2 regions of the Paraburkholderia sp. MPAMCS5 genome follow, and region 1 is predicted to be linked to the other one. Evidence: riboswitches for the same ligand, from Rfam matches in the RefSeq annotation. Region 1 holds a riboswitch; the other holds the start of a gene.
The links. Region 1 has a riboswitch for glycine ahead of VOM14_RS12575 (D-amino acid dehydrogenase). Riboswitches for the same ligand answer to the same signal wherever they lie in the genome.
Positions count from the first base shown of each region.

Region 2: linked by a shared signal. The riboswitch ahead of gcvT (glycine cleavage system aminomethyltransferase GcvT) and the one ahead of VOM14_RS12575 (D-amino acid dehydrogenase) in region 1 are both predicted to bind glycine.

Region 1 covers NZ_JAYXBK010000004.1:504,967-508,361, forward strand. Annotated here, with positions in the region: gene VOM14_RS12565 (acetate/propionate family kinase) at 1-382, shown strand, start outside; gene VOM14_RS12570 (BON domain-containing protein) at 409-663, opposite strand; gene VOM14_RS12575 (D-amino acid dehydrogenase) at 729-1,940, opposite strand; glycine riboswitch at 2,109-2,200, opposite strand; gene VOM14_RS12580 (YceH family protein) at 2,352-3,053, shown strand; gene VOM14_RS12585 (SLATT domain-containing protein) at 3,064-3,395, opposite strand, start outside.
Region 2 covers NZ_JAYXBK010000007.1:128,495-131,889, reverse strand. Annotated here, with positions in the region: gene VOM14_RS17860 (oxidoreductase) at 1-299, shown strand, start outside; gene VOM14_RS17855 (hypothetical protein) at 492-836, shown strand; glycine riboswitch at 988-1,088, shown strand; glycine riboswitch at 1,122-1,275, shown strand; gene gcvT (glycine cleavage system aminomethyltransferase GcvT) at 1,356-2,474, shown strand; gene gcvH (glycine cleavage system protein GcvH) at 2,546-2,926, shown strand; gene gcvP (aminomethyl-transferring glycine dehydrogenase) at 2,997-3,395, shown strand, end outside.

The sequences.
Region 1 (3,395 bases):
GAACCGGCATAGCGGCCTTGCCGGTTACGCCGATGGCGAGAGCGACATGCAGGTGCTCGAACAACGCGCGGCGGCGGGCGACGCGAATGCATCGCTCGCACTCGACGCGTTCGCAACCGCCGTGCGCAAAACCATTGGTGCGTATGCGGCTTTACTGGGCGGTATCGATCTGCTGGTTTTTACGGGCGGAATAGGTGAACACAGCGCGGAGATTCGCCAACGCATCTGCGAAGGGCTGTCGTTTCTGGGGCTTGTGGAAGGCGATGCGGAAGGCGATGCAGCGGGCAACGTGAGGGCGCTGCATACGGAAGAAGAGAAGCAGATCGCGAGGCATTGCCGCGCCTTATTGCAGTGTGACGACGTGCAGTGCGACGACGCCTGACATTGAATTGGCTGAAGCTCTGAGGTTCAAGCCCGCCTGACAACCAGCCGATCGCACACACCGGCCACGCCAAAGAGCCGCGTCACATCTTCCAGCACCGCCATTTTTTGTTCATCGCGTTGAAGCTCGCCGCAAAGCGTCAGGCGGCCGTCGCGTACTTCGACCGTGACCGTGTGGATGGGAACCGCCGTGTCCCACGCGAGGCGCCGCGCCGCTTCATGGGCGATTTGCGCGTCGGAGAGACGCGCGGTGTGCTGCTTCGGATAGAGCGAGTGAGCCATGGCGTTGCCACTGGAAAGACGCGGATTCCACCACACTAGCAGATGCCGCGTCCCCGCGCCGGACGTTACTGCATCGCGCCCGCCAGCGCCTGTGCGGTGGCGGCGGAAAGTGTCCAGCCAAGGTGTCCATGCCCGGTGTTATAAAACACGCCGTGGCGTTTTCCGCGGCCGACCTTCGGCAGCATGCTCGGCAGCATCGGCCGCAAGCCCGCCCACGGAATCACGCGCGCGGTCGACACCTCGGGGAAATGCCGGCGCGTCCAATCGACGAGCGGAGCAATCCGGTCCGAACGGATGTCGCGGTTAAAGCCGTTGATTTCTGCCGTGCCCGCCACCCGAAAACGCTCGGCGCCAAGGCGGCTCGTCACGATCTTCGCGCTGTCGTCGAGCAAACTGACCCACGGCGCGCGTTGCCGGCTGGTTTCGTCGTCGAGACACACGGTGATCGAATAGCCTTTCACCGGATACACGTTCACGTGATCGCCGAGCATGGCCGCAAAATCCCGGCTCTTCACACCGGCGCACACGACGATCCGCTCGAATGCAAACTGTTGCGCGTCGCGTTCGAGGTTGACTGTCACCGTGAAGCGTCCTTCGGCCGGCTGCTCGATCGACGTGATGTCCGCGTCGTAATGAAACTGCACGCCGTGGCGCACGCATGCATTGGCGAGACCGCGCGTGAACTTGTGGATGTCGCCGGTCGAATCGGATGGCGTGAAAAAGCCGCCGTAAAACTCGCCCTGCAACGTAGGCTCGATGCGCTGCAATTCATCCGACGTCACCGCGCTGCGATCGAGTCCGCCTTCACGCAGCAGGACGTTGACCTTGCTCGCCGCGTCGAACTCCTTGCGCGTTTTGTAGACGTGCAGAATGCCGCGCCGTTCCAGATCGAAGTCGATGCCTTCGCGATCCGCAAGCGAGAACAGATGCTCGCGCGCGGCGAGCGCAAGCCGCACCGTTTCGACGGTATTCGCACGATAGTGCGGAATTTGCCGCAGAAACTCGCCCATCCACGAATACTTGTGCCACGTAGGCAAAGGGTTGAGCAGCAGGGGCGCGTCGCGCGTGAGCATCCAGCGCAGGCCTTTGAGAACGGTGGCCGCGCTGTTCCAGACTTCGGCGTTGCTTGCGGAAAGCTGGCCGCCGTTGGCGAACGAGGTTTCCATTGCGGCGTAGCGATGCCGCTCGAACACCGTGACATGGTGGCCGCGTTGCGCGAGGGCGTGAGCAGTCGTGACGCCGGTAATGCCGGCGCCGATAATGGCGATTCGTGACATGACATGGTCCAGAGTAGTTGAGCATCACCGGGTTCGATTTCATGCGAAACCGGTGCCGATGCCCCATCTGTCCATGTACCTGAGAGTTTCTTTCCGCGCTAAGGCGCGGTGCACGCCGTATGCGGGAATCCCCTTCGGTGGGCGCGCGCGGCGCCGCTCTCCAGATGTTCCTGCTGCGCGGTCCTTTTGCCTGAGAGTTTCCGGGGCGGTTGCTCCGTCGGCGTCGCCGAACATCAGGCGATCTCTCCCGCGCTGCTTTGCAGAACGCCACGACGATACCGGGCAAAAATTTTTCCGGCAAGTGTTTTTGCACGCGAGCCGTGCCGCGCGATGCGCGCCATCGAGGCGATGCATACTCCGCGAAGGCCCGGCCCGTTTATCATAGTGGCCACCATTACGCCGCTAGATCACATGAACTCCACTCCCGACGCTTCGTCCCGTCCTTCGATTCGTGCATTGACCCTGCTTGAAGGGCGTGTGCTTGGCGTGCTCGTCGAAAAGCAGCACACCGTGCCCGACAGTTATCCGCTTTCGCTGAATGCGTTGACCTTGGGCTGCAACCAGAAGACCGGCCGTTCGCCTGTCATGAACGCAACGGAGGCCGAAGTGCTGACCGCCGTCGACGGTTTGAAACGGCTCAGCCTCGTGCTGGAAGGCAGCAGCAGCCGCGTGCCGCGCTTCGAGCACAACCTGAATCGCGTGCTCGGTTTGCCGAGCCAGTCCGCTGCGTTGCTGACCACCTTGCTGCTGCGCGGCCCGCAGACGGCCGCCGAATTGCGCTTGAACAGCGCGCGTCTGCATGGTTTTGCCGATATTTCCTCGGTCGAGGCCTTTCTCGATGAGCTGGTGGCGAACGACCCGCCGCGCGTCGTCAAGCTGCCGCGCACGCCTGGCGAGCGCGAGCATCGGTGGATGCATTTGCTGTGCGGCGAAGTGAGCGTGAGCGAGTTTGCGCAGTCGGCGGCCGGCGACGACGAAGCGGTGCCGCTGTCCGCGTTCGAAGCCGTGAAGGCCGAGCAAAAACGTCTCGCCGACGAACTCAGCCGGCTTCAGGCGGTGGTGAGGCGCATGGCGGCCGAACTTGGCATCGACGCAAACGATCTGGATGCCTGAAGCGCGCGGCTTACGCTTCGCCGCCGCGCTGCGGGTGGTTGGATAACGCGCGCTGCGTGCGGTAAAAGTTGCGCGGCGGCACGTTCGGCGAGTCTTCCGCCAGACGGTCGAGTTCGTCGCGGATCGCGGTGAGATAGTGGCCGTCGCGCGCGTCGGCGTCGCCTGCGAAAACCGATTCGAGCCGCCGCCGCACTGCGCCATAGCGCGCGCCCGCGGCGCGATGTTTTTCCGCGCGCTCGGCATAGCGCAGATGCGTGTGCAGCGCCGAAGATACCGCGGCGATCACGCTCACGAGACCGACGAGAATCCTGATTTCGAACGAGACGGCATTCGAGTTCAACG
Region 2 (3,395 bases), on a different contig from region 1:
GGCTCGACACGCAGGAAGATCAATTGAAGGCCGGTCTGCGTCCGGGCGACGAAGGCTTCGCCGCCGGCAATGCCGCGGGCGTGCTGCGCGTGCTGGAAGGCGGCCAGGAAGTGGAGCGCGAATTGCCGACTCGCAATGGCGACTACGCGAGCTTCTACATCGCCCTCGCCGATGCCATTCAGCAAGGGGCGAAGTTCCCGGTGAGTCCGCAAGACGCAGTCGACGTGATGACGATCATCGAGCTAGCCGCCCGCAGCTCGGACGAAGGCAGGCGCCTGCCGTTCGAGCGGCTTCGCTGAGCAGCCTCGCCGAGCGGCTGCACTGAGCGGCTTTGCCGGCGCAAGGCGACGCACTGCGCGCCGGCAAAACTGACAAACAGGAAAGCAACATAACGTTACAAATCCGTCGGCCTGCCAGGTCAGCGTTCACGAGCCGTGATCCGTTGCTACGCCTGTAGCACCACACAACGACAATGACCTCACGGAGAGTCCATGCCACATATCATCCGCGCGCTCACCGCATGCGCCTTGCTCAGCTCGCTCGCCGCCTGTGTGACGGCGCCGCCGCCCGCGCCGCGCCCCAATCCGCAGCAGATCGCCGACAGGCGCCTGCATCAGGTCGACGGCCGCATCGACAATCTCGGGCGCCGCATCGACAATCGCGTGAATCAGGGCTATTACGCGCCTCCGCAAGGCGGTGAACTGCATCATCGGCTGGAGGTGGTCCGGCGCGAGGCGCACGACATGGCCGCGCAACACGGCGGCGGTTTGTCGGCCGACGAACAGCGCGTGCTGAACGAGGAACTCGACAGCACCGCCCACGCGATCGGCGAGTAAGCGCGGGCAACGGCGAATGACCGCGACCGAAGGCGACTGAAGCCGACCAAGGGCAACTGAGGGCAACTCGGGGGCAACTGAGGCCAACTACGCACGAGTCCGGACGACCCTGCCCTTTAATTGACAAGCCTTCGGGCCTCGCGTACATTCGCCGCACGCGTCGGGAGAGCGCGCTGGCCGCTGGATTTTGCAGGCCGCGCCGCCGAAGGGGCACACCCACAAACTCTCAGGCAAAAGGACCGACCGCGTCGAAAAACCGGCGTCAATGCAACATCAAGACGCCGTTTTTCGCACTCTGGAGAGAGGCAGTAGCCGGTTGCATCGTCAACGCATGCAGACCTTGGCAGGCTGCCCACCGAAGGGGCGCGCGTTTCGCCGTGACGGAGCAACATCGCCACGGCAGCGCAATCTCTCAGGTATCGAGGACAGAGGGGCCATGCAGCACCACGCTCGCAGCCACACGGCAGCGAGGCGCGGCGCCGCATGGCCTTTTTTGTTACGCGAGACGCCCGAGGCCCCATGACCGAACTCAAACACACTCCGCTCAACGCCACGCATCGCGCGCTCAATGCCCGCATGGTCGACTTCGGCGGCTGGGATATGCCCGTCAACTACGGCTCGCAAATCGACGAACATCGCGCCGTGCGCACCGACGCCGGTATGTTCGACGTGTCCCACATGTGCGTCGTCGATTTCACCGGCGAACGCGTGCGCGCCTTCTTCGAATACGCGCTGGCGAATAACGTCGGCAAGCTGCAAACGCCCGGCCGCGCGCTGTACTCGTGCCTGCTGAATCCCAATGGCGGCGTGATCGACGACCTGATCGTCTATTACTTCGGCGAAGATCACTTCCGCGTGGTCGTGAACGCGGGCACCGCCGACAAAGACATCGCGTGGTTCAAGCAACTGAACGAAGGCGGCTTCGGCCTGACCATCACGCCGCGCCGCGATTTCGCGATCGTCGCGGTGCAAGGTCCGAACGCCCGCGAGAAAGTCTGGCAAACCGTGCCCGCCACCCGCGCCGCCACCGAAGCGCTCAAGCCGTTCAATGCGGCGCGCGTCGAAGGCACGCCGTTCGGTGAATTGACCGTGGCCCGCACCGGCTATACCGGCGAAGACGGCTTCGAGATCATCGTGCCGGCGGATCACGTCACGGCATTGTGGAACGCGCTGCAGGCGCAAGGCGTGCGCCCCGCCGGTCTCGGCGCGCGCGACACGCTGCGTCTCGAAGCCGGCATGAATCTGTACGGCCAGGACATGGACGACACCATCTCGCCGCTCGACGCCGGCCTCGCCTGGACTGTCGATCTCGAATCGCCGCGCGAATTCGTGGGCAAGAGCCAGTTGGAAGTGGACGGCTCGCGCGCGGCGTTCGTCGGTCTCATCTTGCTGAAGGAAAACGGCAAGGCGGCCGGCGTGCTGCGCGCCCATCAGAAAGTCCTCACGCCGCACGGCGAAGGCGAAATCACCAGCGGCACTTTTTCCCCGACGATGCAGGAATCGATCGCCTTCGCGCGCGTGCCGAAGGGCGTGCAACCGGGCGACACTGTTCACGTTCAGATTCGTGACAAATCCGTCCCTGCAAGCGTGGTAAAACTGCCGTTCGTGCGCAACGGCAAAGTGCTCGCGGCGGGCTGAGCCCCCGCAAGCAACTCGCGCGCGCGTCCATTTTTAACTCGATACCGAATCACACCGCATAGGAGCATCCGATGAGCATCCCGGCCGATCTGAAATACACCGAATCGCACGAATGGGTCCGCACCGAGGCAGACGGCACGCTGACGGTCGGCATTACCGACCACGCGCAGGAAGCGCTCGGCGACATCGTCTTCTTCGAAGTCCAGGAACTGGGCAAGACCGTCACCGCCGGCGACACCGTCGCCGTGATCGAATCGGTGAAAGCCGCTTCGGATATTTACGCGCCGGTCTCGGGCGAAGTGATCGAAGCGAATCCGGCCGTGTCCGATTCGCCGGAGTCGGTCAACAGCGCGCCGTACGACAACTGGCTCTTCAAGATCAAGCCGACCGCCGATGCAGCGCTCGACCGCCTGATCGACGCCGATGCCTACACGAAATCGATCGGCGCCTGATTCACCTCTCGTCTAACCGTCAGGTGCGGCGCGCCCTTCGCATAAGGATCGCCGCACTGCCAGGAACACCATGAAGCTCGAACACCCGGATCGTCTGATGAACCGCACTCCTCTCTCGCTCGCCGCGCTCGAAGTGCACGACGCCTTCGCTGAACGGCACATCGGCCCGGACTCGGCCGACCAGCACGCCATGCTCGAAGCCCTCGGCTTCGCGTCGCGCGCCGCACTGATCGACGCCGTGATTCCGAAGACGATCCGCCGCACCGAGCCGCTGCCGCTCGGCCCGTTCGCCCAGCCGAAGAGCGAGGCCGAAGCGCTCGCCGCGTTGCGCGAACTCGCGGACAAGAATCAGGTGTTCCGCTCGTACATCGGACAGGGCTATTACAACGCCCATACGCCGACGGTGATTCTGCGTAACGTGCTGGAAAATCCGGCGTGGTACACCGCGTACACGCCGTATCAGCCGGAA